4 regions of the Herbaspirillum sp. Her2 genome follow, and region 2 is predicted to be linked to each of the others. Evidence: predicted binding sites of a transcription regulator. Region 2 holds the regulator's gene; each other region holds the start of a gene.
What was found. Region 2 encodes sigma-54, which starts transcription at its own class of promoters, with help from an activator protein. Its sites were predicted from a motif close to TGGCANGNAANCTGCTTT; they were not measured.
Positions count from the first base shown of each region.

Region 1: hmpA (NO-inducible flavohemoprotein) is a predicted target of sigma-54. The motif match lies at 3,940-3,957, and genes of this name have one in related genera.
Region 3: ACWHXP_RS14215 (CmpA/NrtA family ABC transporter substrate-binding protein) is a predicted target of sigma-54. The motif match lies at 1,727-1,744, and genes of this name have one in related genera.
Region 4: ACWHXP_RS20025 (TorF family putative porin) is a predicted target of sigma-54. The motif match lies at 2,717-2,734, and genes of this name have one in related genera.

Region 1 is NZ_CM176331.1:1,594,662-1,601,978, reverse strand. Features, by position in the region: gene glgA (glycogen synthase GlgA) at 1-722, opposite strand, end outside; gene ACWHXP_RS07340 (dodecin) at 1,288-1,515, opposite strand; gene ACWHXP_RS07335 (hypothetical protein) at 1,945-2,127, shown strand; gene norR (nitric oxide reductase transcriptional regulator NorR) at 2,268-3,845, opposite strand; gene hmpA (NO-inducible flavohemoprotein) at 4,018-5,211, shown strand; gene ACWHXP_RS07320 (hypothetical protein) at 5,427-5,783, shown strand; gene ACWHXP_RS07315 (2-hydroxyacid dehydrogenase) at 5,784-6,782, opposite strand; gene ACWHXP_RS07310 (MFS transporter) at 7,124-7,317, shown strand, end outside.
Region 2 is NZ_CM176331.1:5,520,228-5,527,544, reverse strand. Features, by position in the region: gene ACWHXP_RS25130 (KpsF/GutQ family sugar-phosphate isomerase) at 1-768, shown strand, start outside; gene ACWHXP_RS25125 (KdsC family phosphatase) at 768-1,322, shown strand; gene lptC (LPS export ABC transporter periplasmic protein LptC) at 1,319-1,927, shown strand; gene lptA (lipopolysaccharide transport periplasmic protein LptA) at 1,979-2,617, shown strand; gene lptB (LPS export ABC transporter ATP-binding protein) at 2,620-3,363, shown strand; gene ACWHXP_RS25105 (RNA polymerase factor sigma-54) at 3,495-4,985, shown strand; gene hpf (ribosome hibernation-promoting factor, HPF/YfiA family) at 5,138-5,500, shown strand; gene ACWHXP_RS25095 (hypothetical protein) at 5,563-5,709, opposite strand; gene grxD (Grx4 family monothiol glutaredoxin) at 5,871-6,182, shown strand; gene ACWHXP_RS25085 (UbiX family flavin prenyltransferase) at 6,205-6,807, shown strand; gene ACWHXP_RS25080 (SDR family oxidoreductase) at 6,896-7,317, opposite strand, start outside.
Region 3 is NZ_CM176331.1:3,136,476-3,143,792, reverse strand. Features, by position in the region: gene ACWHXP_RS14235 (hypothetical protein) at 1-211, shown strand, start outside; gene ACWHXP_RS14230 (YMGG-like glycine zipper-containing protein) at 256-471, shown strand; gene ACWHXP_RS14225 (hypothetical protein) at 589-987, opposite strand; gene ACWHXP_RS14220 (DUF3309 family protein) at 1,214-1,372, opposite strand; gene ACWHXP_RS14215 (CmpA/NrtA family ABC transporter substrate-binding protein) at 1,956-3,227, shown strand; gene ntrB (nitrate ABC transporter permease) at 3,286-4,242, shown strand; gene ACWHXP_RS14205 (ABC transporter ATP-binding protein) at 4,256-5,068, shown strand; gene ACWHXP_RS14200 (methyl-accepting chemotaxis protein) at 5,125-5,814, shown strand; gene ACWHXP_RS14195 (DUF423 domain-containing protein) at 5,887-6,261, opposite strand; gene ACWHXP_RS14190 (hypothetical protein) at 6,273-6,791, opposite strand; gene ACWHXP_RS14185 (hypothetical protein) at 6,798-7,259, opposite strand.
Region 4 is NZ_CM176331.1:4,396,430-4,403,746, reverse strand. Features, by position in the region: gene ACWHXP_RS20045 (LysE family translocator) at 1-367, opposite strand, end outside; gene ACWHXP_RS20040 (YifB family Mg chelatase-like AAA ATPase) at 526-2,022, opposite strand; gene ACWHXP_RS20035 (accessory factor UbiK family protein) at 2,096-2,341, opposite strand; gene ACWHXP_RS20030 (hypothetical protein) at 2,400-2,630, opposite strand; gene ACWHXP_RS20025 (TorF family putative porin) at 2,796-3,578, shown strand; gene ACWHXP_RS20020 (P-II family nitrogen regulator) at 3,591-3,929, shown strand; gene ACWHXP_RS20015 (ammonium transporter) at 3,945-5,480, shown strand; gene gshA (glutamate--cysteine ligase) at 5,886-7,184, shown strand; gene gshB (glutathione synthase) at 7,223-7,317, shown strand, end outside.

The sequences.
Region 1 (7,317 bases), 1.7 Mb from region 2:
CGGAAGGAAAGAATGCCGTCCATGCCGCAGCCGAAGCGCGGGGTCATGATCTCTTCCGCGTAGTTCTTGCTGACGGTGGAGACGCAATCGGAGAAACGAATGCCGGCCTTGAGGAAGGACAGCTTGCCCCAGTATTCAACGCCGTCGCCGGTCAGCAGATGCTGGGGAATGCCGATCTGCTCGGCCGACTCCAGCGCGAAATTGCCCTGGAAAGCCAGATTGTGAATGGTCAGCATGGTGCCGATGTGATCCAGCCCGCGCAGTTTCAACAGGCAGGGAATCAGACCCGCGTGCCAGTCGTTGGCATGCACCACGTGCGGCACCGGCAGGCTGGTTTCACCAGCGCAGATGGCCACAGCGGCATGCGACAGATCGGCGAAGCAAAGCGCGTTGTCGCTGAACTCTACGCCGTCGGTATCTACGTAAGGATTGGCCCCGCGCTGGCGGAAGCGCGCCGTATCCAGCAGCAGCGCCGGCACGTCGGTACCGGGGATGGAGCCGCGCAGAATCCGGCCGGCACCGCCGGGCAGGCCGTGCTTCAAGCCGATCTGCACCGTGTCGCCGAGATTGCGGACCGCCTCCGGATAGGCGGGCATGAGGATGCTGGCATCGATGCCGACTTTGCGCAGCGATACGGCCAACGCGGTAATCACGTCGGCCAGGCCACCGGTCTTGACGAGCGGTACGGCCTCTGAGCTGACTAACAGAACTCGAGCTTGCAAGATGGACCCCTAATGTGTGAAAGCACCTGAGATGGAAAGCACCCTTGGCTCGTCGCATCGCATAGGTCTTCGTCCTGGCCGTGGCTTGATCCGGGGGCCGGGGCGAAAACACGTCCTTGTTGTTGTGTTGGACTGGACAGTCTTTTGAGCGCCGATGATTACGTTATACGGATCGGCAGATCCGCTCACTATCGGACAGCGGCCTGAGATGGCGTAGGATGAATCCTACTGTTGCAGCGCGGCGAAAATGCCCACACCTCAATGCATCGACGATCACCATAAAGCAACAAGCCGGCATCGCACAGCCGGCTTGCGCTCTTCGATCACGGAAGAGCTCGCCACGCTGCACTGCCAGACGAGCTACCTGAATGGCTAAATGATGTACGGGAAAAAGCGGCGCGAGGTGCCGTCATTGAGGCGCCCTGAACCCTCGATTCAGGGCGTTGACTTCGAAGAGCCTTCAGCTTAGCGAGCCGATGCCGCAGGCGCAAATTGAACATCGCTATCCGGTGGCGATGCGCATTGCCTGCCTGTATCCCTCATCCATGGCATCGGCCTTGATCGCTCAGGATTCGACGCGGAAACCGATCTTCAAGCCCACCTGGAAATGGCCGATGCTGCCATTTTCCACATGGCCCCGGCATTGCGTGACCTCGAACCAGTCCACGTTCTTGACGGTCTTGCCCACGTCGGCAAGGGCATTGCGGATCGCTTCATCCGTGCCGTTGGGCGAGCTGCCGACGACTTCGATGATCTTGTAGGTGTTGGAATTGTCTTGCTTGCGTTCGGTCATGGGGACTCCTTCCTGATGGGGATGGGCTCATCGGACGATGAGGCGAATCCATAGGCTAGCCGGCCCATTGGGCGGACGGCATCGGCCAACGCCAGCAGCTTGCGTAGGACAGCAGGCGGGAAAGCCATCCCGCGCACGACAGACGACCGATCAGATGAACTCGTTTTTTGCTCCGCAGCAAATTTGCCCGGAGCCGCCCTGCCATTGCCGGAAAACAAGGATTGCCGGTCTTCAACAGTGCGTGTCTTCCTACAAAAATTTAAGCCGCTCAATACCTGTTGCACCGCAACCAAACCGGCTAATATTGCATCATCTGGCTTGCCAAAACGTTCATATGCGTTGCGACGCTACGCATGATCGATGGCAGCCCTGCCCGCCCTGATTCGTTCCGGCGGGCCTGCACGAGATTTTCATCCCTTGGAGATCATCATGTCGCAACTCAACCCCGGCGTTACCGTCACTGCACCCGCAGGCGCACCCGTGAAGGTCATCAGCGCACCGCCCGAAGACCTGCAACACGTCAACGACGATGCCGCTGCCGCCCGCAACCTGACGGCCATCCGCATTCGCGGCCAGCTGGCAGAACTGGATGTGGAGCGTCAAGACGCCTGAGGCTGTTCTCCGCTCTGGCTTTTTGACACCAGGCTTCACGCCGCCACGGCCGGAATCATGATGGGCAGCCTGTCCTGACGGATTCCGGCCGTTTTCTTTTCTTTTTCTTCATATCGACCGTAAACCACCCTCCCCTCGGCTCAACGCAGTCCGAGACGTCTGGCCAGCCGGTTCAGGTTGGCCCGGTCCACCCCCAGCTCCCGCGCCGTCGCGGCCAGGTTGCCGCCATGGCGTTCGAGACACTCACTGACCAGCTTGCGCTCGAAGCGCTCGACGGCTGCACGCAGGCCTTCGCCCGGCTGCGCGGGTTCAGCTTGTGCGCTGGCCGCAGTGTCAGGCGAGGCTAGCGGGCGGGCGGAATGCCCCAACTCCAGCGCCGCCGCATCCAGCGTCAGGATGGCGGGTCGTTTTGGCTGCGATGCCAGGGCGCGCAGGGCGCTGCGCCCGATCAGGTGTTCCAGTTCGCGGACGTTGCCGGGCCAGGCGTAGTCCAGCAGCGCGCGCTGGGCATCGGCTGCCAGGCGCAGACTGGACAAGCCCAGCCGCGCCCGGTTCTGCTCCAGGAAATATCCGGCCAGCAGCAGCACATCGCGTCCGCGCTCGCGCAGCGGCGGCACGCGGATCGGGAACACCGACAAGCGGTGATAGAAATCCGCGCGGAAATGGCCGCGCTTCACTTCCCCGGCCAGGTCCCGGTTGGTGGCAGCGATCAGGCGCACGTCCACGCGGTGCTCGCGATCTGAACCTACCCGCTGCAGCTGCCCGCTCTGCAGCACCCGCAGCAGCTTGGCCTGCACCGCCAGCGGCAGCTCCCCGACCTCATCCAGAAACAGCGTACCGCCATCGGCCATCTCGAACTTGCCGCGACGGTCTGCAACCGCTCCCGAGAAAGCCCCGCGCACGTGGCCGAACAATTCACTTTCGACCAGCGTATCGGGCAAGGCTGCGCAGTTCAGGCTGATCATGGGCTTGTGCGCACGGGGTGAGGCTGCATGCAGGGCGTGGGCCACCAGTTCCTTGCCGGTGCCGGTTTCGCCGGTGACCAGCACCGTCATGTCGCTGGGGGCGGCCATGCGGATCTCGTCCAGCAGCTGTTGCTGGGCCGGACTCTGGCCGATCAGTTCGCGCTTGCCCTGGCTCTCCTCCAGCCCCAGCCGATAGGCTTCGGCGCGCTGGCGTGCCTGTTCGCCAGCGGCGGCCAGGTCGTCGATGCGTTCGGCCACATGCACGGTGGCAGCCGCCAGCGCCGCAAAAGCCTGCAGCGAGGCCATGTCGACGCCATCGAAGCGCCCTGCACCCAACGCATCCAGCGTGACCAAGCCCCACGGGCGGCCATTGACCGAGAGCGCACAGCCCATGCAATCGTGCACTTCCAGCGCGCCGGAATGGGCGTCATTCAAGCCATCGACCAGACCGTCATAGGGATCGGGCAGGCTTGAATCGGCAGGAAAGCGTGTCGGCCCGAAATTGGCCAGCAGCACGCCGAAGCGCGGATGGTCGGCGATGCGGAAACGGCGGCCCAAGGTATCGCTGGAAAGTCCGTCGATGGCCAGCGGCACCAGCAGCTCGCCCTCCAGTCGCAGCAAGGCTGCAGCATCGCAGGGGAACAGCGTGCGCAAGGTCTGCAGCAGGCGGCGATAGCGCTCGCGGTCATCGATCTGGCGCGACAGGTCGGCTACCAGCGGGAGCAAGGCATCGAGCAGGACTTTTGAGGTCATATTGACTTCCAAAGGAAGATTGATTGGTCATTATGACACAGGTCATGAATACACCAACCGCTCGCAAGTTCCTGATTTTATTGGTATTCGAAAGTGGCACGCCTTTTGTAATAGCAAGAGGGTCCCGGACATTCCGGCACTTCCTCCACCGCTTCCAACAGAAAGGTCCCGCATGCTTACCGATGCCCAACTCGCCATCGTCAAATCCACCGTCCCCCTGCTCGAATCGGGCGGCGAGGCGCTGACCACGCACTTCTACAAGATGCTCATGCGCGACTACCCACAGGTTCATCCCCTCTTCAATCGCGCCCACCAGGCCAGCGGCGACCAGCCGCGTGCGCTGGCCAATGGCGTACTGATGTACGCGCGGCATATCGATCGCCTGGAAGAAATGGGCCCGCTGGCCGCGCAGATCATCAACAAGCACGTCGCCGTGCAGGTGCAGCCCGAGCACTACCCGATGGTCGGCGACTGCCTGCTGCGTGCCATCCGTGAAGTGCTGGGCGCGGAGATCGCCACCGATGCCGTCATCGATGCCTGGGCTGCCGCCTATGGCCAGCTGGCCGACATCCTCATCGGCGCCGAACGCCAGCAATATGACGCCAAGGCCGCCGCGCCAGGCGGCTGGCGCGGTGCGCGCAATTTCGTGGTCACGCGCAAGGTGGCCGAGAGCGAGGAGATCACCTCCTTCTACTTCATGCCCAAGGATGGCGGCGCGCTGCTGGACTTTGAGCCGGGCCAGTACATCGGCCTGCGCATGGTGGTGGACGGGCTGGAACAGCGCCGCCAGTATTCGCTGTCGGCCCCGCTGCGCCAGCAGGGGCAGCCGCTGCAATACCGCATCAGCGTCAAGCGTGAAGCCGAGGGCAAGGTCTCGCGCCATCTGCACGACGAGATCCATGTGGGCGCGGTGGTGGAACTGTTCCCGCCGGCCGGCGACTTCACGCTCACGGCCAGTGACAAGCCGCTGGTGCTCATCAGCGGCGGGGTGGGCATTACGCCGATGATGACCATGCTGGCAGCGGCGCTGCCGACCGGTCGCCCGGTGCATTTCATCCATGCGGCGCGCCATGGCGGCGTGCATGCTTTCCGCCGTCAGGTGGAAGAACTGGCGGCGCAACACCCGCAACTGCGGGCGCATTTCTGCTATGAACGGGCGCGCGCAGGCGATCCGGCCCCCTACGCCACCGGCTTCATCGATGCGGCTCTGCTGCAGCAATGGCTGCCGCAAACGCGGGACGTGGACGCCTACTTCGTCGGCCCCAAGCCGTTCATGAAAGCCATCAAGCGTGCGCTGGGCGCGCTGGGTGTACCGGCGGCTCAGAGCCGATATGAATTCTTCGGTCCGGCTGCCGCGCTGGAGTGATCCTGTCTGGCCGAAAGGCGCGCTGAAGGGGCGATGGCGGGCGATCCGCCATCGCCCTTTTGTTCCTTCTGAGCGCCATGCTGCAGCAGCGTGAAGCTCTTTGCAAAATTTACCTGCCTGGCGCTGGCAATCCCTGAAAGATTGATCTTCGACAAGTTTTCCGCGTTGCAGCAAATGCTATCCTGAGGACTCCCCTCCTCCTCCGAAAGACCGCCATGAGCGAAAAGTTGAGCGCCGAGCGCCACACTCCCGAAGAACTGACCCAGGAGCTGGAAGCACTGGACCTGGAGATCGTCCGCTGCGCCGTAATCTGCCAGGTACGCCTGTTCGATCCGGGCGTACTGAACCAGGTCATGGACAACAACGAGCAGGTCTGCGGCCAGGCCCATCCGACTGCTTTCCAGAGTCTGCGCGGACTGCTCTACCTGCATTTCGACATGCATCGGCAGCTGGCGCAGACCTATGGCGCCGACGATGCCGAACACATCATCCAGCGCGTGCATGAACACCTGCGTCCGCGCATCGGCGAGCAGCTCGGCTCGCTGTTCGACGCCGGCCGCCATGCGAGCTGATCAGGCCACCAGACGCTCGCCCAGTTGCTTGCCCGCGGCGAAATCATTCAGGTTGGCGATGGTGGTCTGCATGATCTGGCCGATGGCTTCCTCGGTGAAGAAGGCCTGGTGGCCGGTGACGATGACATTGGGGAAGGAGACCAGGCGCTGGATCACGTCATCGGTGATGATGGTCGAGGACAGGTCCTGGAAGAACAGGCTGGCCTCCTGTTCATAGACATCGATGGCCAGGCCGCGCAACTGGCCGCTCTTCAAGGCGGCAATCGCGGCTTCGGTATCGACCAGCCCGCCGCGGCTGGTGTTGACCAGGATGCAGCCGGGCTTGGCGAGGGCCAAGGTCCCGGCATTGACCAGATAGCGCGTGGCTTCAGTGAGCGGACAATGCAGCGAAATCACGTCACTGGCGGCGAAGAGCTCCTCGCGGCGCACGTAGCGTCCGCCCAGAGCCTCGAAGTCCGGATTGTGATGCACGTCGCTACCCAGCACGGTGCAGCCGAATCCGGCCATGATGCGGGCGAACAGTGCGCCGATCTTGCCGGTACCGATCACGCCCACGGTCTTGCCGTGCAGGTCGAAGCCCATCAATCCTTCCAGCTCGAAATTGCCTTCGCGGGTGCGCATGCTGGCGCGCGCGATTTTTCGGTTCACCGCCAGCAGCAGGCCCACGGCGAACTCGGCCACCGAGTAAGGTGAATAATCGGCCACGCGCGCCACCGTGATACCCAACCGCCGCGCGGCTTGGGTATCGATGTGATTGAAGCCGGTGGAGCGTGTGGTGACGAAACGCACGCCCAGAGCGGCCAGGCGTTCCAGGACGGCAGCACCCAGGTCATCGTTGACGAAGGCCGCCACGGCCTGGCAGCCGCTGGCCAGCTGTGCCGTATCGAGATCGAGACGGTCTTGCAGGAATACCAGTTCATGCGCAGCGCCGGACGCGGTATTGGCGCGCGTGAGCAGGGTCTGGTCGTAGCGGCGGGCGCTGAAGACGGCGGTTTTCATGGGAACCTTTCATGGATGAGCTGGGTTGCGTGAAGTCATGTGCAATGCCGCATTGCACCATAATTCACTTCGGATCGCCTTGACCCACCGCAGCTTGCCGCGCGAACAGCTTTTTGCGATGGAAATGCGCGCTGAAGCTTTCATCCAGCTATCGAAAAAACCGATATTTGCTTGCGCAGCGCCGCAAGTGGGTCCCATGGATCACTTTCGGGCATAGAATCGGCGGCGCAATAGCTGTCCCCACAAAAAAAGATCCTGACACAAGCTGCCGCATGGCAGTACGAGACAGGCGCAAGACCGGAATCAACACGGTCCGCCCAACAGATAACGAGGCACATATCATGACGACATCCACTTCTTCGCAATCGAAGTTTTCCACCGTGCTGCGCGTGACCAGCGGCAACTTCATGGAAATGTTCGATTTCTTCCTGTTCGGTTTCTACGCGACCCACATCTCGAAGGCCTTCTTCCCCAGCGACAACGAGTTCGCCTCGCTGATGCTGACCTTCATGACCTTCGGCGCCGGCTTCCTGAT
Region 2 (7,317 bases):
GGCACCCCCTCGCTGTTCATGCATCCGGCCGAAGCCGCGCACGGCGACCTGGGCATGGTGACGGCGCGCGATGTCTTCATTGCCATTTCCAATTCCGGTGAAACGGCCGAGCTGCTGGCCATCGTGCCCATCGTCAAGCGCATGGGTGCGGTGATCATCGCCATGACCGGCAATGACCAGTCCACCCTGGCCAAGCTGTCCGCCGTCCACCTCAACGTGGGCGTGGCGCAGGAAGCCTGCACCCTCAACCTGGCCCCGACCGCCAGCACCACGGCCACGCTGGCCATGGGCGACGCGCTGGCGGTGTCGCTGCTGGATGCGCGCGGCTTCGTCGAGGAAGATTTTGCGCGCTCCCATCCCGGTGGTGCACTGGGCCGCCGCCTGCTGACCCACGTGCGCGACGTGATGCGCAGCGGCGAAGCCATTCCCGCCGTGCGCCCGGACGTGTCGCTGTCGGCAGCGCTGATGGAAATCACCCGCAAGGGCATGGCCATGACCGCCGTGGTGGATGAGCAATTCCGCCCGGTCGGCGTCTTCACCGACGGCGACCTGCGCCGCCTGCTGGAGCGTGGCCAGGACTTTTCCAAGTTTTACATCGCCGACGTCATGCATGCCAATCCGCAGACCGTCAACCAGGACCAGTTGGCCGTGGATGCCGTGCAATTGATGGAACAATTCCGCATCAACCAGCTGCTGGTCACCGATGCGGCCGGCGTGCTCACGGGCGCGCTGCACATCCACGATCTCACTCGCGCCAAGGTGATCTGATGAACGCGCCAGCCTTCGCCAGCACCCTGCCCGCTGCCGCGCTCGCCAAGGCGGCGGCGATCCGCCTGATGATCTTCGACGTGGATGGCGTGCTCACCGATGGCGGCCTGTTCTACGGCGAGGATGGCGAGGCCTTCAAGCGCTTCAACGCGCTCGATGGCCACGGCATCAAGATGATGCAGCAATACGGCACCGCTGCCGCCATCATCACCGCGCGCCAGTCGCCCTATGTGCTGCGCCGTGCGCGCGATCTCGGCATCGCCCATGTATTCCAGGGCATCCACGACAAGCGCCAGGCCTTCGAACAGCTGCTGCTGCAGGTGCAGTTGACGCCGCAGGATTGCGGCTACCTGGGCGACGACATCATCGACCTGCCGGTACTGACCCGCGTCGGATTCAAGGCCTGCGTGGCCAACGGCCATCGCGAGGTGAAGTCGCGCAGCGACTACGTGACCCAGGCCAGCGGCGGCCATGGTGCCGTGCGCGAGATCTGCGACCTGGTGCTGGCAGCACAAGGCAACTACGAGGCGGCCCTCGCGCCGTACCTGGCATGAGCGGGCGCAGCGGAGAACGCAACGCCGAGCGCATCCGCCTGGCGGTGATTCTGGTGATCCTGATCGCCGGTGCCCTGGGCAGCTTCTGGGTGATGCAGGCCATGCGGGCCGCGGGTGACCAGCAACCGGCGCAGCGTCCGCGTGGCAAACCCGACTACTACCTGGAAAACTTCAACTACGTGCGCATGGGCCCGACCGGTCTGCCGCGCTATGACGTTGCGGGAACGAAGATGGTGCACTACCCCACGGATGACTCCTTCGAGATCACCAAGCCGGTGGTGCACAACCTGGACCAGAACCAGGCACCGATGGAGCTCTACTCGGATACCGCGCGCGTCACCGACGACCAGACGCAGATCCACATGTACGGCAACGCCAACGCCATTCGCGCGCCCTACAAGGGCCGCGAGCAGATGCACCTGGTGTCGGAATACCTGCTGCTGTTGCCTGACGATGAAATCGTCAAGACCGACAAGCCGGTGGCCATGACCATGGGCACCACGCGCCTGAACGGCGTGGGCATGGTGGCCAACAATGCGACCCAGGTGGTGCAGCTGTTCGGCAATGTCCGCGGCTATTACGAGCCCACTCCGAAGAAACGCTAAGCCGGATGACTCCGGGATAAAAACGCCAAGAACCGATCAGACAGGAACCCAATGAAACGCTCATTCTTACTGCCGATGCTGATGCTGGCTGCCGTGTGCGGCGTGGCCAACGCCGAGAAGGCGGACTCCACCAAGCCGACCAACATCGAGGCAGACCAGATGGTCTACGATGACGTGCGCCAGGTGAAGACCTTTACCGGCAACGTGGTCATGACCCGCGGCACGCTGATCATCAAGGCCGGCCGCGTGGTATTGACGACCGACCAGTACGGTTATGAAAATGCGGTGCTGTATGCGGCCCCGGGCGCGCTGGCCAACTTCCGCCAGAAGCGTGACGGCGGTCCCAACCTGTGGATCGAAGGCCAGGCCGAGCGCATCGAGTATTCGGAGCAGACCGAAATCTCCAAGCTGTTCCAGCGCGCGCACATCCAGCGCATGGACGGCGATCGCATCACCGATGAAGTCAACGGCGAATTCATCTCCTACGACAGCCGCGCCGAATTCTATTCCGTGAACAACACCGCCACCGGCGAGAGCAAGCCGGGCGCAGGCCGCATCACTGCGGTGATCCAGCCCAAGAATCCGCCGCCGGCAGGCAGCACCGCGCCGGCCACCCCGTCGGCCCAGCCCGCGGGCAAGAACAACGCCGCGCAGCCTGCAACGCGTCGCGACAGCGGAAAGGATCAGTAACGATGGCAGTCAGCTCGCTGGTCGTTCGCGGCCTGAAGAAAAGTTATGGCGCGCGCCAGGTAGTGCGCGATGTCTCGATGGAATTGCGCAGCGGCGAGGTGGTCGGCCTGCTCGGCCCCAATGGGGCCGGCAAGACCACCTCGTTCTACATGATCGTGGGACTGGTGCCTTCCGATGGTGGCGAGATCGACCTCGATGGCGCGTCCATTTCGCGCATGCCGATCCACAAGCGTGCCACCATGGGCTTGTCCTACCTGCCGCAGGAAGCCTCGGTATTCCGCAAGCTGACGGTGGAAGACAATATCCGCGCCGTGCTGGAACTGCGCCGGGAAGAGGGCAAGCCGCTCTCGCGCGATGAAATCGAAGGCCGCCTCAACAACCTGCTGCACGAATTGCAGATCGAGAAGCTGCGCGAAAGCCAGGCGCTGTCGCTCTCGGGCGGTGAACGCCGGCGCGTCGAGATCGCCCGCGCACTGGCCACCGATCCGCGCTTCGTGCTGCTGGATGAACCGTTCGCCGGTATCGACCCGATTGCCGTGATCGAGATTCAGCGCATCGTGCGCTTCCTGAAGGAACGCGGCATCGGCGTGCTGATCACCGACCACAACGTGCGCGAAACGCTGGGCATCTGTGATCGCGCCTACATCATCAACCAGGGCACGGTGCTGGCCAGCGGCAATCCGGAAGAGATCATCGCCAACGAGTCGGTGCGCCGCGTGTATCTGGGCGAGCATTTCCGCATGTAAGCGGTGCAGTCGGCTTGCCCGATACGCTTGAAGAAATACAGAGTGCACATCACGTAATACGCAACAAGCAATACGCAATACGCAACGACCGGCAGAGCAACCAGCGGGCCACGCCGCTTTCAGAAAGACAGATGAAACAGTCGCTCCAGTTACGTACCTCGCAGCACCTCGCATTGACGCCGCAACTGCAGCAGTCGATCAGACTGTTGCAACTGTCGACGCTGGAACTGCACCAGGAACTGGAACAGATCCTCTCCGATAATCCCCTGCTGGAACGCCTCGACGACGCGCTCGACAATTCGGTACGTCTGCTGGCCGATGGCGCGGTCTCCAGTTCGCCCTCCAGCGGCGTTGCCGAAACCAGTCACGAAGGCAGCGGCGAAGCGGCCCCGGCCGCCAGCGATGGCGATTCCAGCTTCGACTACCAGGACAACGCGCCGGAAGCCGGTGTCACGGGGGATGCCGACTGGAGCTTCGACGACGTCGCGCGCAGCGGCAAGTCGCCAGACGATGACGATGCCCGTCCACAACTCGAAGCGCACGAACTGACCCTGCGCGAACACCTGCTGGAACAGATCCGCGTGACCGCACGCACCCTGCGTGATCGTGCGCTGCTGGAACTGCTCACCGATGCGCTCGACGAGAGCGGCTATCTGGAAGAGCCGCTGGAAGACATCCACGCGCGCCTGCCCGAAGAGCTGGGCATCGACATGGAAGAGCTGTCGATTTCGCTCAAGCTGCTGCAGAGCCTGGACCCGGCGGGTGTCGGTGCGCGCAGTGCCGGCGAATGCCTGGCCCTGCAGATCCGCCGCCTGCCCAAGATTCCCTTCGTGACGCGCAAGCTGGCCTTGAGGATCGTGGAGGATTACCTGCCGCTGTTTGCACAACGCGATTTCAACAAGATCAAGAAGGCACTGGATTGCGATGACGAAGACCTGCGTGAAGCGCAGGCCGTGATCCGCCAGTGCCGTCCGCATCCGGGTGCGGAATTCGCGCGCGATGCCTCGGACTATGTGGTGCCGGACGTGATTGTCAAGCAGACAAAGAACGGCTGGCAGGTCATGCTCAACCATGAGGTCATGCCCAAGCTGCGCGTCAATGCGATGTATGCCAGTGCATTGAAGCAAGCCAAGGGAGAAGGTTCGCTGTCGTCGCAGTTGCAGGAAGCCAAGTGGCTCATCAAGAACATGCGGCAACGTTTCGATACAATTTTGCGCGTCGCGCAGGCTATTGTGGAACGTCAAAGAAACTTCTTTTCACATGGGGCAGTCGCCATGCGCCCCCTTGTGCTGCGTGAAATTGCTGATACACTGGGTCTACACGAGAGCACCATCTCTCGCGTGACGACTCAGAAATACATGCTCACTCCGCATGGAATGTTTGAGTTGAAATACTTCTTCGGTAGCCATGTCGCGACTGAAACCGGAGGTGAAGCATCCTCCACCGCGATACGGGCGCTGATCAAACAGTTGATAGGAGCCGAGAACCCGCAGACCCCATTATCCGATAGCAAGATTGCGGATATGCTGGCAGAACAAGGCATGGTGGTCGCGCGACGCACAGTCGCCAAATACCGCGAAGTGTTGAAGATTCCGCCGGTCAATCTCCGCAAGTCCCTCTGAGTTTTTCCTCAGTTTTTCTGCAGTACCGTTGCTGTGTTCAGGCAAGCATCCGACTGATGCCCGCGCCATCCGACACGAAGACCGTGCCCGTGGTACAGCTGCAGCAGGATCGATTGCACGAACCTCCAGTGACTTCACGATAGGAGTCTTGTATGAATCTGACCATCAGTGGACACCACCTCGAACTGACCCCCGCCATCCGGGAATACGTGCAAAGCAAGCTCTCGCGTATCAAGCGCCATTTCGACAACGTGATCGACGTCAGCGTGATCCTGAGCGTAGATAAACTCACAGAAAAGGAAAAGCGCCAAAAAGCGGAAATCAACGTCCACATCAAGGGGAAGGATCTACATGCGGAAAGCATCGCACACGACCTCTACGCTGCCATTGACACGCTGATCGACAAGCTCGATCGCCAGGTCATCAAGCACAAGGACAAGTTGCAGGAGCATCACTCCATGGCCAAGCGCCTGCCGGACGAAACGCCGGAGGATGCGGTGGCCGGAGCGGCATAAGCCAGGACACCCTCGGCAAGCCACCTCGCAGCCGCAAGGCTGCTGAGAAAGCCAGCCGAATTTCATGAGGAAGGGGCGCGCAAGCGCCCTTTTTCATTTGCGGCCGCCGAACTGGCCAAGCCTGTGGAAAAGATATAAATCATTGCGTAAAGCAACTTTTCCACCGCCGCTGCTGACGATGATGCAAGGGACGGCTTGAATGTCTTCACGGCACCCTCATCTTCGACACAAGAATTTGCATACGATATAAATCATTTCCTCGATGCAATTTTTTTCCCGTTCAGACAGGCCACCAGCATGCAGGCGATTTCAACGCGCCCGCCGGCTTTTCCCTATAATGTCGGGCAATCCCATTTTTAAAGGCACAGCCATGAGCGACGTCCAATCCTGGATCAAAGAAACCGTGACCCAAAACCCCGTGGTGCTGTTCATGAAGGGCACTGCACAGTTCCCCCAATGCGGCTTTTCCGGCAAGGCCATCCAGCTGCTGAAGGCCAGCGGTGCCGAGAACATCGTCACCGTCAACGTGCTGGAAAGCCCGGACGTGCGCCAGGGCATCAAGGAATACTCGAACTGGCCGACCATTCCTCAGCTGTACGTGAAGGGTGAATTCGTCGGCGGCTCCGACATCATGACCGAGATGTACGAGTCCGGCGAACTGCAGACCCTGATCAAGGGCTGAGTTTTACTTACCTGACTGACTCATGAGCAGTTCTTCCAGCCAGCCGCGCCAGCGCCTGATCGTTGCGATCACCGGTGCCACCGGTGCCATCTATGGCGTGCGGCTGCTGGAGCATCTGCGCAAGCATGGCCAGGTGGAAACGCACCTGATGGTGTCCGAAGCTGGCGTGCTCAATCTGCATCAGGAACTGGACATGCGGCGCAAGGATGTGGAAGCGCTGGCCGATGTGGTGCACAACGTGCGCGATGTCGGCGCCTGCATCGCCAGCGGCTCGTTCGCCTCCACCGGCATGGTGGTGGCGCCCTGTTCGATGAAGACCCTGGCCGCCGTGGCGCATGGTCTGTCCGACAACCTCATCACCCGCGCAGCGGATGTGGTGCTCAAGGAACGCCGCCAGCTGGTGCTGATGGTCCGCGAGACCCCGTTCAATCTGGCCCATCTGCGCAACATGACATCCGTCACCGAAATGGGCGGCGTGATCTTCCCGCCCCTGCCCGGCTTCTACCAGCGCCCTGCTTCCATGGAAGAGATGGTGGATCACACGCTGGGACGCGTGCTGGACATGTTCGGGATTTCCATGCAGTTGACGCCGGAGTGGAAGGGCATGAAGGGCGGGACTGAGTGATGCGTTAGCCCTTATCACGTTCGGGCAAAGAAAAATGGCCGCAGCTCATCACCGCGGCCATTTCTTCATCTGGCGAATATAACCCGGCTCACCCCCGCCCGATATACGGCATCTTGGTCGCCATCACCGTCATGAACTGCACATTGGCCTCCAGCGGCAGGCTGTCCATGTAGAGGATGGCACGGGCCACGTGTTCGGCATCCATGGTCGGTTCGACCTTGGTCGAGCCATCAGCCTGCAGCGTGCCCTTCTTCATCAGCGTGGTCATGTCGGTGGACGCATTGCCGATATCGATCTGCCCGCAGGCGATGTCATAGGCACGGCCATCGAGCGAGGTGGCCTTGGTCAGCCCCGTAATGGCATGCTTGGTGGCGGTATAGGAGGCCGAGAACGGGCGCGGTGCATGCGCCGAGATCGAGCCGTTGTTGATGATGCGCCCGCCGCGCGGCGACTGATCCTTCATGATGCGGAAGGCTTCCTGAGTGCAGAGAAAAACGCCGGTCAGGTTGA
Region 3 (7,317 bases), 2.4 Mb from region 2:
GGGGCAGAAGAAATTCCGCTACATGGACATGGCCGAGAGCAAGCGCTCCAAGTCCCTCCAGAACGCCGTGCTGCTGTTTGGCGCACGAGCCGATGGCAAGGATCCGGCAGCGCAACGCGAACCGGCCAAGGCTGCGCCCAGCGCACCGGTTTATCGTGATCACGCACAACAGCCCAAGGCGCCGCGCGTGATCATGCGTCCGTCGACCTGATCGGCGGCCGTATTCCCCTATTCGACAAAGAGGAAGGAGTCATCATGAAGACCATGCAAAAACTGGCAGTGACCTCGGTAGCCATCTGTGCCTTTGCCGCCCTGACCGGCTGCAGCGGCATGACCCAGCAAGACAAGAACACCGCCATCGGCGCAGGTGCCGGTGCCGTCGGTGGTGCAGTCCTCACCGGTGGCAGCGCCATCGGGACCGTGGGTGGTGCCGCCGTCGGTGGCGTCATCGGCAATCAGGTCGGCAAGTAATTCGCTGGTCGGCTGATCCCGGCCGCCGCTCCTCGCGCTGAGGAGCGGCCCACCACAACGCCGCGACAGGGTGACCTGTTGCGGCGTTGTTGCATTCAGGCAGTGGAGGGAGCCAGTTTATTTCGGAGCCGGGTGGCTGCCGTGCTTGTGGTGATTGTGCATCTGTTTGGGGTCACCCTTGACGGATACCGCAACGGGTTCGCCGCCCTGGTAGTCCTTGAAGATGCGCTGTGCCCGCGCAGCATCCTGCGACCTGGCGTCGGCGGCTTGCTTGCGGCAGGCTGCAGCATCCTTCCCGCGTAGGCTGCGGCAGCCCTGCAGCGCTTCGGCATAGGCGGCCGCCGTTTCCTTGTTCAGGTTTTGCAGCCGGCCTTTGGCGCTGTTGTCATCCTGGTACCAGCGCTGGGGATCGGCCTTGCTGACATCTTCTTCAGCAGCGTGCGCGGCGGCCGCGCAAAGCAGGCTCAGGGCCGCCAGGAGAGCGGGCAGGGGAGAAGCGAGGAATTTATTGTTCATCTGATGTCAGCCTCATCACGGTACGGGAGCAGGGAAAGCCATGCGCGTGAGCTTGCCCCGGCGGGGCGGGGCGGCGTCCACAAGCAAACGGCGCGGACGGTGACAGGCACCGTCCGCGCCGTTTTTCCGTCCGCCACCGGATGGTATCAGGCTTGCGGGAGGGAAGGGAGCGTCCGAAGGCTGGGGCCAGGGCAGCCGGACCGCACAGGCCGGCTGCCGCCCCGCCTTATATCTTGCCGAGCAGCAGCAGGATCAGCAGGATGATGACGATGGTGCCAGCGATACCGCTGGGACCATAGCCCCAGCTGCGGCTGTGCGGCCAAGCGGGGATGACGCCGAGCAGGATCAGGATCAGGACGATGAGCAGGATGGTGCCGAGGGTCATGGATTTCTCCTTTGTTATTGAGTTCGTTCTTGCCCGCCAGGGTGCAAGCGCCGGGTGATTCGTAAAGCTGGGGTCATCTTAGGGTCAGCCGGTCCGCCGCACGATCAGCGCCCATCGCAATGTGCTGTAGGAAAATCCGGCAAGCGTGAGTAGGTGGCCGCGCCCCCGGCTTGGCCAGCGCAGGCCATCGTTGCGACCCTGACAAATCGCTGCCAACTTGGTGCAAGGCACAACCGAAGTGCGGATCCCGCCCGATTTGATCGCGCCGCGAGGTCCTCCTCCTGCCGCTGCGGATATCATCGTGTTCCCTTGCAACGCAGTTCCCATGCGGCTTTTCGAGGTGCGTCGCGGTTCTGGCACGCTCTTTGCTGAAGCTGATGCACAAGCGCAGCAATGCGCAAGCAACGTGAAGGTGTGGCCAATGGCGGTCGCGCCGTCCAGGACAAAGGCGTCTTCCGGTATGGGTCATCCATGTCGGAACACGCCTTTTTTTGTTTGGGCTTTCTTCAAATCGCAACGCAAGGGGAATGGTGCTATGGAATCCAAAGGTCAGGCAGACAAGACAGGCGCGCTCGGCAGCGGCATGCAGGATGCACAGGACAGCGCGCTCAAGGCAGCGGACAGGGTGGACGGCAAGCGCCGCACGCTCCTGCAGGGCGGTGCACTGGCCGCCGGCAGTGGCATGCTGGGCATGCTCCCGGGCGGTGCGTGGGCGGCCGGCTCGGACAAGCCGGAAAAGGAAGAAGTCAAGATCGGCTTCATCCCCCTGACCGATTGCGCCTCGGTGGTGATGGCCTCGGTGCTGGGTTTCGACAAGAAGTACGGCATCAAGATCGTCCCCAGCAAGGAAGCCTCCTGGGCCGGCGTGCGCGACAAGCTCACCAACGGCGAGCTGGACGCGGCCCACGTGCTGTATGGCCTGATCTATGGCGTGCAACTGGGCATCGGCGGCCAGAAGAAGGACATGGCGGTGCTGATGGGCCTGAACCATAACGGCCAGGCCATCACCTTGTCCAAAAAGCTGGCTGACAAGGGGGCAGTCGATGGCGCATCGCTCTACAAGCTGATGCAGACCGACAAGCGCGAATACACCTTCGCACAGACCTTCCCGACCGGCACCCACGCGATGTGGCTGTATTACTGGCTGGCCGCCAACGGCATCAATCCGATGAAGGATGCCAAGGTGATTACGGTCCCGCCGCCGCAGATGGTGGCCAACATGCGGGTGGGCAACATGGATGGCTTCTGCGTGGGCGAGCCCTGGGGCCATCGCGCCATCGTCGATGGCGTGGGCATCACCGCCATCACCACCCAGGACATCTGGAAGGACCATCCCGAGAAGGTGCTGGGCACTTCGCTGGAGTTCGTGCAGAAGTACCCCAACACCTGTCGCGCCATGATGGCCGCCATCCTGGAGGCCAGCAAGTGGATCGATGCCTCGCTGGCCAACAAGAACAAGATGGCCGAGGTGATCGCCGACAAATCCTATGTGAACACCAGCAAGGACGTGATCGACCAGCGCATCCTCGGGCGCTACCAGAACGGCCTGGGCAAGACCTGGGACGATCCCAACTACATGAAGTTTTACGACGAAGGCCAGGTCAACTTCCCCTTCCTCTCCGATGGCATGTGGTTCATGACCCAGCACCGCCGCTGGGGCCTGTTGAAGAGTGATCCGGATTACCTCGCCGTGGCCAAGTCGGTCAACCAGATCGATCTCTACAAGGACGCTGCCGCCATGACCAAGACACCGCTGCCCAAGGAGGTCATGCGCAGTTCCAAATTGATGGACGGCACGGTGTGGGACGGCAAGAATCCGGCGGCCTACGCGCAGGCGTTCAAGATCAAGGTGTAAGCGGGTGCGGCCTGCGCCGTGTCCATCAAGGTGAAGTGCTTAGAGCAAGGGGAAGATGATGAGTGCAGTCGCAGAGAGCATCATGGGTGAGAACGCCAAGCCCGCTGGCAACGGCCACGCCGGCGTGTCTGCTGCCAGCGAGCCGGTGCGTGCAGCCGCCGCCAACGAAGCGCAGGGGGCACCCGCCGCCAGCGCTGCCGGCAGCGTGAAAGCGCGCAGCCTGCGCAAGAAGATCATTGCGGGCGGCCTCTTCATGCGCGTGGTGCCGCCCCTGCTGGGGGTGGCGCTGCTGGTGCTGGTCTGGCAGATCATCGCCTTGAAGACCGCCAGCTTCCCCACGCCATGGGTGACCCTGAAGGAAGCGGGCGTGATGTTTTCCGATCCCTTCTACCGCAACAGTCCCAACGACCAGGGCATAGGCTGGAACGTGCTGGCTTCGCTGCAGCGGGTCGGCATGGGCTTCGGACTGGCGGCGCTGGTGGGCATTCCGCTGGGCTTTGCGATTGGCCGCGTGGAATTCCTCTCGCGCATGTTCGGCCCCATCATCAGCCTGCTGCGTCCGGTCTCGCCGCTGGCCTGGCTGCCCATTGGCCTCTTGGTGTTCAAGTCGGCCAATCCGGCGGCGATCTGGTCGATCTTCATCTGCTCGATCTGGCCGATGATCATCAACACGGCCGTCGGTGTGCAGCGCGTGCCGCAGGATTACATGAACGTGGCGCGCGTGCTCAATCTCTCCGAATGGAAGGTGCTGACCAAGATCCTCTTCCCTTCGGTATTGCCCTACATGCTGACCGGCGTGCGCCTTTCCATCGGTACTGCGTGGCTGGTGATCGTGGCCGCCGAGATGCTGACCGGCGGCGTCGGCATCGGCTTCTGGGTCTGGGATGAATGGAACAACCTGAACGTGCCGCACATCATCATCGCCATCGTCGTCATCGGGGTGGTCGGGCTGGTGCTGGAACAATTGCTGGTGGCGCTGGCCAAGGCGTTCACCTACGAGCAGGTCAACAACTGAGGAGGGCAGGATCATGGACAACATCAACGGCAAGTTCATCGACATCCACGGTGTGGAGATGGTGTTCCACACCAGGAAGGGCGTCTTCCATGCACTGCGCGAGATCAACCTGACGGTGGCCAAGGGCGAGTTCGTCACCTTGATCGGCCACTCCGGCTGCGGCAAGTCGACCTTGCTGAACCTGATTGCGGGCCTGCTCAAGCCCAGTGATGGCGTACTGCTGTGTGCCAATCGCGAGATCGGTGGTCCGGCCCCGGAGCGTGCAGTGGTGTTCCAGAACCACTCGCTGCTGCCGTGGCTGACCTGCTATGAAAACATCTATCTCGGTGTGGAGCGGGTGTTCGGTGCCAGCGAAAATCGCACCCAGCTGCGTGACCGCACGCGCGCCGCGCTGGCCTTGGTCGGCCTGACGGCGGCCGAGAGCAAGCGGCCCAATGAGATCTCCGGCGGCATGAAGCAGCGCGTCGGCATTGCCCGCGCGCTGGCGATGGAGCCCAAGGTCCTGCTGATGGATGAACCCTTCGGCGCACTCGATGCACTGACCCGTGCGCACCTGCAGGATGAGTTGTTGAAGATCGTGGCCAAGACTGAATCGACGGTGGTGATGGTGACCCACGATGTGGATGAGGCGGTGCTGCTGTCGGACCGCATCGTGATGATGACCAATGGTCCCGCTGCCACAATTGGCGAGATCGTGGAAGTGAAGCTGCCGCGTCCGCGCGACCGTGTCTCGCTGGCGCAGGATGCGCAGTATGGTGCCTATCGCACGGCGGTGCTGGAGTTCCTGTATCGCAAGCAGGCGCATCCGGCGCGGGAAGCGGCGTAAGCCCGCGTCAGACCCTTCTGCCGGCCACCTGTCCAATGCAATTGAAGGAGATGTCCATGAGCAGCCTGGCTGTCATCGAGGAGGCCCCTGTTGAGGGCGCTGAGGAGTCCGCACTCGTTCCGCTCTCGGGCGAAGTGTTTGGTGCCCTGATCAATCTCTCTGGCCGCCGCCGCTTCACGTCGCAGCGCTTGGTGTTGTACGCGGTGCTCGCAGCACAGGGCCAGCAGGGAGCTTGTGCCACTGCGCGCGAGGCATTGGGACTGTTCCGCAGCGCCCATGCGGCCTTGCTCAAGCGCTCCGGGGACTTGCCCGGCGTATTCTGCCCGGAGCTGGAAGAGGTGTATTTCGGACGCAGCCGGGGCGATGCGCGCATCACCAGTTTTGCCGAACTGGCGCAACGTGCGCTCAATGCCATCGAGGACAAGCTCAAGACCGGTCCGGCCCTGCTGGAACAGCTGGTGCAGGAAACCACGCCGCTGCTGGCCGTGTTGAACGAGATCACGGCGGTCTACGAAGCGCAGTCGAAGAAGCATGCGCGCCTCATGCGCGAGCAGTTGCGCGGCATCATGACCGACATCGAAACCATTGCACGCGAAGCCAAGATGGTGGCCTTCAATGCCCGCATCGTGGCAGCGCGATCAGGACAGGCTGGCAGGGAATTCTCGGTGGTGGCTGGTGTGCTTTCCAACATCACCGGTGAAATCGATGAACTGGTCAAGGAAGCGCTGAGTGGCGCTGCGGCCTGAATGCGCCTTCCTGGTACCATTCATCTGCGTTCAATGCTCTTTTCCAGAGCATTGAATTTTGCTTAATGCTGCTTATCGGCTCTTCAGCGCTGCCCACGCCACCAGCAGCCACGCTGCGAGAAAGGCCACACCGCCAAACGGCGTGATGGCACCGAGGATGCGGGTGCCGGTCAGGGCCAGCAAGTAGAGGCTTCCGCTGAAGATGACGATGCCCGCCAGCATCAGCCGGCCGGCCCAGTGCAGCGCGGCACCGGCCATGCGCGGCATCAGCAGCGCCACGGCGATCATGCCCAGCGCGTGCATGACCTGGTAGGTCACGGCGGTATGCCAGATCGCCAGCATCTCTTCGGAAATCATTTTCTTCAAACCGTGCGCGCCGAAGGCGCCACAGCCCACGGCCACGAACATGTTCAGCGCGCCAGCGGCGATCAGGGTGCGTTCTTTCATCGGTCTTGCTTTCAGTCGGGAAGATTCAGGGTTTCCAGTTCCGTCTCCGGCAGGCCATCTTTGCCCGCTGTCTCGATGGCATCCGGATAACAAGCGCGATGCTGTTCCTTGCCGCTGCTGCGTTCACGCACCACCAGTCCGGAGGAATCCTTGGGGAGGTTCTGCCCCTTGAAACCGGTGCGAATCATCCGGTCATAGTAAAAATAATCGTAGCTGTCGGTACTGAAACGGACATGCGATTCGTAACCACCCGAATACATGGTGTAGCTGCGAAAGAATCGTCCTTCCGCAGGCTGGGGCGTATCGGGAAATTGCATCTCGATCTTGCTTGCAGTCCCGAAGCGGTATTGCAAGCGACTGCGCTTGTCGGGATAGTCCGCCGAGGCGCATAGTGACGCCGTTTTCTTGCGCGCGGTCTGGCAGCTGTAAATGATTTTCTCTCCCGGCTTGCAGAGGCTCTGGGAGAGGGGCGCTGCCAGCGCAGGAAACGACGGCAATCCAAGTAACAGGACGAGTATGCGTATTTTCATTTTGATTCAATAAGTCGGACGTACGCCTTTGCCCAGCCGATATTCATGCCGCAACACGAACTGCGACGTGGCGATCAGCCCCGACAATCCCAGGATCAGTTGCGTCAGCGTATCCGGCGGCAGCACCCAGACGCTGCCTGCGGGGGCCGGCACGTTGGCGGCAGCGCTGATGACCGGGGCCGCCCATGAGGCTTCCTCGCTCACGTCCAGCAGGATCTGGCCTTCGGGCGTGGTGTGCAGATGGATCTCGCCGCCCAGTTCCAGCGTGAAGCAGATGCCCTGGCCGGCGTTGACGGTGTTCATCTTGTGACGGAATACCACGGCCTGCAGCTCGCGGTTGTAGGTGTCGATCCAGGTCTCCACCTCCTGCACGTTCTGCAGCACGATCCATGTGCGCGGTGCGGGGATGGTGTCGGCACCGGCAACGGCATCATCGGGGAAGATCGGTTCGGGGGCTTGCTCGGACATGGTCAATGCAGGACCGCGCCACGCGCGGCCCGTGGTGGCTACGGGGAAGGCAGCAGTA
Region 4 (7,317 bases), 1.1 Mb from region 2:
GCAGGCTGGTCAGCAGACCCATGCTGAAGAGTTTGCGTGGGCTGTCCGGGGGCAGGGGGCGCAGGGCAAACGGCGATCGGCCGCCTGGCTTGAGGGCTTGCCAGGCCAGGTAGAGCAGGTAGAGCGCTCCCGCCAGGCGCAGCGCGTCGTAGGCCAGGGGCAGGGTCATCAGCAGGGCGCTGATGCCCAGCGCGGTACAGAGCATGTAGAACACCAGTCCCAGCGCGATTCCGGCCAGCGAGATCAACCCGGCCTTGCGGCCCTGGCAGACCGAACGCGAGACCAGATAAAGCATGTTGGGGCCGGGGGTGAGCACCATGCCCAGGCAGAGGGCGGCGAAGGCCAGCAGGGTGGAGACAGTGGGCATGGCGATGATCCTCTTTCGGTCGGCAGGTGGGGGCGGCAGTCGATGCCGTGTGAATTGCAAGGCTAAAGCCCGGCCGGCCGAGGGAGAAGATACAGACGGTGCTCTTGCATGGCGCAACAGGGGAATGCTCTTGTCTGCCGGGACAGATCCGTTGCCGCTCAATTGCCGGCCAGCGTCCGCCGGTATTGCACTGCCTCGGCCACATGCGCCTGTGTGATTACATCGGACTCCGCCAGATCGGCGATGGTGCACGCCAGTTTCAGCACCCGGTGATAGGCCCGCGCCGACCAGTTCAGCCGCAGCATGGCGGCTTGCAGCAGTTGGGCCGCCGCCACATCGAGCTGGCAGTGCCGGTCGATTTCGCTACCCCCCAGCTGGCTGTTGGGTTTGCCCTGGCGCTGGCGCTGTCGTTCAAAGGCGCGCGCGACCCGTTCCGCGATGGCCGCGCTGGTTTCACCCGGCTGCTGGACGGCCAGTTCGGCGGGGCTAAGGGCGTTGACGTGCAGTTGCATGTCGATGCGGTCCAGCAGCGGGCCGGACAAGCGCGCCTGGTAGCGCTTGACCAGTTCCGGCGTGCAGCGGCAGCGGCCCTGGCTGTCGCCATACTGTCCGCACGGACAGGGATTCATGGCCGCGATCAACTGGAATCGTGCCGGGAATTGCGCCTGCCGCGCCGCCCGCGAGATCACGATGTGGCCGGACTCCATCGGCTGGCGCAGCACATCCAGCACGCTGCGGGGATATTCGGCGATCTCGTCCATGAACAGGACCCCATGATGTGCCAGCGAGATTTCACCCGGCCTGGGCGAACTGCCGCCGCCGACCAGTGCCACGGCGGAGGCGGTGTGGTGCGGCGCCCGATAAGGCCGCTGCCGCCAGCGCGCGATGTCGAAACTGCCGCTCAAGGATTGCACTGCGGCGGATTCCAGCGCTTCGTCCTGCGTCATCGGCGGCAGGATCCCGGGAAAGCGGGTCGCCAGCATCGACTTGCCGGCACCGGGCGGGCCAACCAGCAGCAGGCTGTGCTGGCCCGCCGCGGCCACTTCCATGGCGCGCCGGGCCTGCAATTGCCCCTTGATATCGCTGAAATCCGGATAGGCCGCCCGCTTGCCGCCCGGCTGCGGCTGGTGCCGCTGCAGCCGGGCCGCGGGATCGCGCGTGCTGAAGTGGGTGCAGACGTCCAGCAAGGAGGTCGCCGGGAGGATTTGCGCCTCGGGCAGCAGTGCGGCTTCGTCGGCATTGGCGGCCGGCAGGATGAAGCTGCGCCGGTGGCCATCCTGCTGCTGCTCGCGCTGCATGGCGCAGGTCATGGCCAGCGCGCCGCGAATGGGCAGCAGCTGGCCCGACAGCGACAGTTCGCCGGCATATTCGTGGTCGTCCAGACGATCCGCAGGCATCTGTTCGGAGGCGGCCAGGATGCCCAGGGCGATGGGCAGGTCGGCGGGGGCCAGGTTGACGGTAATGCGGCGGGCGGGGAATTCAAACCGGGCGTTTTGCAGCGCCGCCCGGACGCGGTCCTTGGCTTCCTTCACCTCGGCTTCGGGGAGTCCGACGATGGTGAAGGCCGGCAAGCCATTGGCCAGATGCACCTCGACCGTCACCGGCGGGGCGCTCATGCCGGCCAAGGCGCGGCTGCGCAATACTGCCAGGCTCATCGCGATGAACCCGGCAGCTGGTCAGCAGAAAGAAGGGAAGGGGGAGGGAAAGAGAAAAGTGTCCGGGCCAGGGTCATGGATTCTGTTTTTGCTGAGCCTCAAGCTCGGCAACACGCGCTTCCAGCGCCTCCAGGCGGGCACGGGTCTTGGCCAGTACCTGGGCCTGGACGTCGAATTCCTCGCGCGTGACCAGGTCCAGCTTGGCAAAACCCTGACTCAGCATGGCCTTGACGTTCTTCTCGATGTCCTTGGCCGGAGAGTTCTCGATCGCCTTGTTGATCTTGGATTGCAGGTCTTCAAAAAATGGGGGCTTGTCCATGTCGGATCTCCTTGGCAGATAGCTGTACTGCAAGTTTAGCGGTTTCCCGCCCATCCTCCTACCGGGATGTCCCGCTGAGACCGCATTTTTGCCAACAGGTGCCGGCCAGCGCTTCAAAACGGGCAGAAAACGCGCTGAAATGCAGTGAATTTTCCTGCAGGAAATGCTCCGACTTGGTGATCTTTGCTTCGCCCGCCACCCGCGCACCAAAATGTGTTCGCCGCGTTTGATGCAGGATTGATAAAAAACCATCAATATCGCACCAGTAGCGTGCATTTGGGTGGCGCATGCACTATTTTGAAGCTGATCTCGAAAAAAATCGTTGCAAATCTCTGGTTTCACGCAAAAAGACAAGTCTGCCTTGCCGAACGGACATGGCACGGCTCCTGCTAATGAGTCTGGGCAAAGACAAAAAACCGACTTTATTGTTAAAACATAAACCAGAGGGAAAGTCATGAAGAAACTGATTCTTGCAACAGCCATCGCCGCATCCTTCGTTTCTACCGTGGCCCGCGCAGAAGACGCCAAGCCGGACAATGAACTGAGCTTCAACGCTGCCGTGGTGAGCGACTACCGCTATCGTGGCCTGACCCAGACCCGCTTTGATCCGGCCCTGCAGGTTGGCGCTGACTACACGCACAACCCGACCGGCCTCTACGCCGGGACCTGGCTGACCAACATCAAGTGGATCAAGGACGCGGGCACCCTGACCGGTACCGACACCAAGGGTGACGTCGAGTGGGACATCTACGGCGGCAAGCGCGGCGACATCGGCGGCGGCTTCACCTATGACGTCGGCGGCCTGTACTACTACTACCCGGGCAACACCCTGGCCAACAGCGGTGCCAAGAACGCCAACACCTTCGAACTGTATGGCCAGGTCGGCTACGGTCCGGCTTACTTCAAGTATTCGCAATCGCTGACCAACCTGTTCGGCGCCGTCAACAGCAAGTACAGCCAGTACTTCGACCTGGGTGCCAACATCGAGACCTACTACGGCGTGATGCTGGGTCTGCATGTCGGTCACCAGAGCGTGCGCGGCAACCCCAACGACTTCAGCTACACCGACTGGAAGATCGGCCTGTCCAAGACCTTCGACGAGGCAGCCGGCATCACCCTGGGCCTGGCCTACGTCGGTACCGACCTGAAGGACGGCGTGACCACCACCCCGGCATCGGATGGCGCCAAGAACGTCGGCAAGAACGGCTTCGTCTTCTCCATCAGCAAAACTTTCTAACAAGAGGTTCGTATGAAACTGATCACTGCGATCATCAAACCGTTCAAGCTGGATGAGGTGCGTGAAGCCCTCTCGGCCATCGGTGTGCAAGGCATCACCGTGACTGAAGTCAAGGGCTTCGGTCGTCAGAAAGGCCATACCGAGCTGTATCGCGGTGCCGAGTATGTGGTGGATTTCCTGCCCAAGACCAAGATCGAGGCCGCCGTGGACGACGCCATCGTCGAACGCGCCCTGGAAGCCATCGAGACCGCCGCCCGCACCGGCAAGATCGGCGACGGCAAGATCTTCGTCCAGGACTTGCTGGACGTGATCCGTATCCGTACCGGCGAGACCGGTAAAGACGCTCTGTAAAAAAGGGGAATTCTAATGAGCATGAAGAAAATGTTTTCCGGCGCGCTCGCCATTGGCGCGCTGTTGTTGGCGGTAGGTTTTACCGCTCCGGCCCAGGCGCAGGACGCGCCCAAGCCTGAAGCCGCAGCGGCCACCGCCGCTGCCCCGGCCGCTGCCGCTCCGGCTGCGCCCAAGGCTGAAGCAGCTGCCCCGGCTGCCGCTGCCCCTGCAGCGCCGGCCGCAGCCGCTGCTGCTCCGGCTCCGGTCCCCAACAAGGGCGACACTGCCTGGATGCTGGTGTGTACCGCTTTCGTCATCCTGATGACCCTGCCAGGCCTGGGCCTGTTCTACGGCGGCCTGGTGCGCAGCAAGAACATGCTGTCGGTGCTGATGCAGTGCTTCATGATCTTCTCGCTGATCTACATCCTGTGGTTCGTCTACGGCTACAGCATCGCGTTCACCGAGGGCAGCGCCTTCTTCGGCGGCTTTGATCGCCTGTTCCTGCACGGCCTGACCGGTGACTCCAACACCGCTACCTTCAGCAAGGGCGTGGTCATTCCGGAACTGGTCTTCGTCGCCTTCCAGGGTGCGTTTGCCGCCATCACCGTGGCGCTGATCATCGGTGCCTTCGCCGAGCGCGTGAAGTTCTCCGCCGTGATCCTGTTCTCGATCCTGTGGTTCACCTTCTCCTACCTGCCGATGGCCCACATGGTCTGGTTCTGGCCGGGTCCGGACGCCTTCACCGATACCGCCGCCGCTGAAAAGGCGACCGCCATCTCGGGCTGGCTGTTCCAGAAGGGCGCGCTGGATTACGCTGGTGGCACCGTGGTGCACATCAATGCCGCCATCGCCGGCCTGGTGGGTTCCTACGTGATCGGCAAGCGTATCGGTTTCGGCAAGGAAGCCTTCAAGCCGCATAGCCTGACCCTGACCATGGTCGGTGCCTCGCTGCTGTGGTTCGGCTGGTTCGGCTTCAACGCCGGCTCCGGTCTGGAAGCCAACGGCACTGCTGCCCTGGCCTTCGTCAACACCATCCTGGCCACTGCTGCCGCGGTCTTGTCCTGGAGCTTCGGCGAATGGATCGGCAAGGGCAAGCCTTCCATGCTGGGTGCTGCTTCGGGCGCCGTCGCCGGTCTGGTGGCGATCACCCCGGCGGCCGGCTTCGTGGGCGTCATCGGTGCCGTAGTCATGGGCCTGCTGGCCGGCCTGCTGTGCCTGTGGGGCGTGAGCGGCCTGAAGAAGATCCTGGGTTCGGACGATGCACTGGACGTCTTCGGCGTGCACGGCGTGGGCGGCATCCTGGGCGCCATCCTGACCGGCGTGTTCGCAGCGCCCAGCCTGGGCGGCACCGGCATCTACGACTACGTGGCCAACGCCGTTGCTCCGGATTACTCCATCGGCGGCCAGGTCTGGATCCAGTTCCAGGGCGTGCTGACCACCGTGATCCTGTCGGGTGTGGTTTCCTTCATCGCCTACAAGATCGTCGACGTCGTCATCGGCCTGCGTGTGACCGAGGAAGAAGAACGCGAAGGCCTGGACATCTCCAGCCACGGCGAATCGGCCTACCACTAAGCATCTGTCGTACTGAGTCTGCAGTATTCCTTCGGGGCTGGAAACGGCCTCTTTACAAGGCACCTTCGGGTGCCTTTTTTCATTTGCAGGCTTCACGACATGAAGAGGATGCAAGCTTGCCAGGGAGTCAAGCTGTCGTTTTTTTGCCATTTCCTTCAGGTAAAGCGGTTTCCTGATGCATTGCCGCGTCGCAGGGGGATAATTCCCGAGTATTTGAGTCGGACTCTTTAAAATGCCGCCATCATCGCCATGTGAACACTCCCGGCCACGCCTTTGCAGCGACCGTGGCCGGATCCCGGCTTTGCTGAAATGGCAACAGCGGCGTCTACTGCGTCGCAACACGGTTTCAGGAATCCGCTAAAATCGAAGCTCGCTGCCGGCATTTACATATTGTTAAGGTCTTTTATGGTCCCGCATCTCGTCACCGCTCTGAATGGTCCCCTGCTGGAGCTGGAGAAGAAAATCCTGGGTGCCACGCCGGCCATCGAACGCTGGTTCCGCATGGAGTGGCAGGAGCACACGCCGCCCTTCTATTGCTCGGTGGACCTGCGCAATGCCGGGTTCAAGCTGGCACCGGTCGATACCAACCTGTTCCCGGGCGGCTTCAACAACCTCTCGCCGGAAATGCTGCCGCTGGCGGTGCAAGCGGCCATGGCAGCCATCGAGAAATACTGCCCGGATGCGCGCAACCTGCTGCTGATTCCGGAAACCCAGCCCGGCAATACCTTCTACCTGCAGAACATCGGCCGCCTGATGCAGATCTTCCGCCAGACCGGGCTGAACGTGCGCCTGGGTACGCTGGCCCAAGGCGCAACGAAGCCGCAGCAGATCGAACTGCCCGACGGCACCCACATTACGCTGGAACCGCTGGAGCGCTCGGCCAACGGCCGCCGCTTGGGCCTGAAGAACTTCGACCCCTGTACGGTGCTGCTCAACAATGACCTCTCCAGCGGCATTCCCTCGGTGCTGGAAGGGCTGCATGAACAAAGCGTCCTGCCGCCGCTGCACGCGGGCTGGGCGCTGCGCCGCAAGAGCAACCACTTTGCCGCCTACGATGAAGTGGTGAAGAAGTTTTCCAAAATGGTCGAGGTCGACCCCTGGATGCTCAACCCGCTCTTCGCCAAGGTCAGCGACATCGACTTCCAGGAGAACACCGGCACCGACGCGCTGGCCGACAGCGTGTCCTCGCTGCTGTCGAAAATCCGCAAGAAGTACAAGGAATACGGCATCAAGGAACAGCCCTTCGTCTTCATCAAGGCCAATGCCGGCACCTATGGCATGGGCATCATGGCGGTCAAGGATGCCAGCGAGATCAAGGACCTCAACCGCAAGCAGCGCACCGGCATGCTGGCCGGCAAGGAAGGCCTGGAAGTCTCGGAAGTGATCGTGCAGGAAGGTGTGCACTCCTTCGAGCGCATCAACCAGGCCGTGGCCGAGCCGGTGGTCTACATGATCGACCGCTATGTGGTGGGCGGTTTCTACCGCGTGCACGCCGAACGTGGCGTGAACGAAAACCTGAACGCCCCCGGTGCGCATTTCGTGCCGCTGGCGTTCGCCCAGCAGCATGCCCTGCCTGACATGCATGCCAAGCCGGGCACGGCCGCGCCCAACCGTTTCTACATGTATGGCGTGGTGGCGCGACTGGCGCTGCTGGCCGCCTCGGTGGAGATGGAAAAGACCGACCCCAACCCGGAAGTTTATTAATATCGCGCCTTTGCCAGGCTCAACAGGACCCCAGCCTCATGAAAATCGCTTTCCTCGCCGATCCTCTGGATACGTTCAAGACGTACAAGGATTCCACCTTCGCCATGATGCGCGAGGCCGCACGCCGCGGACA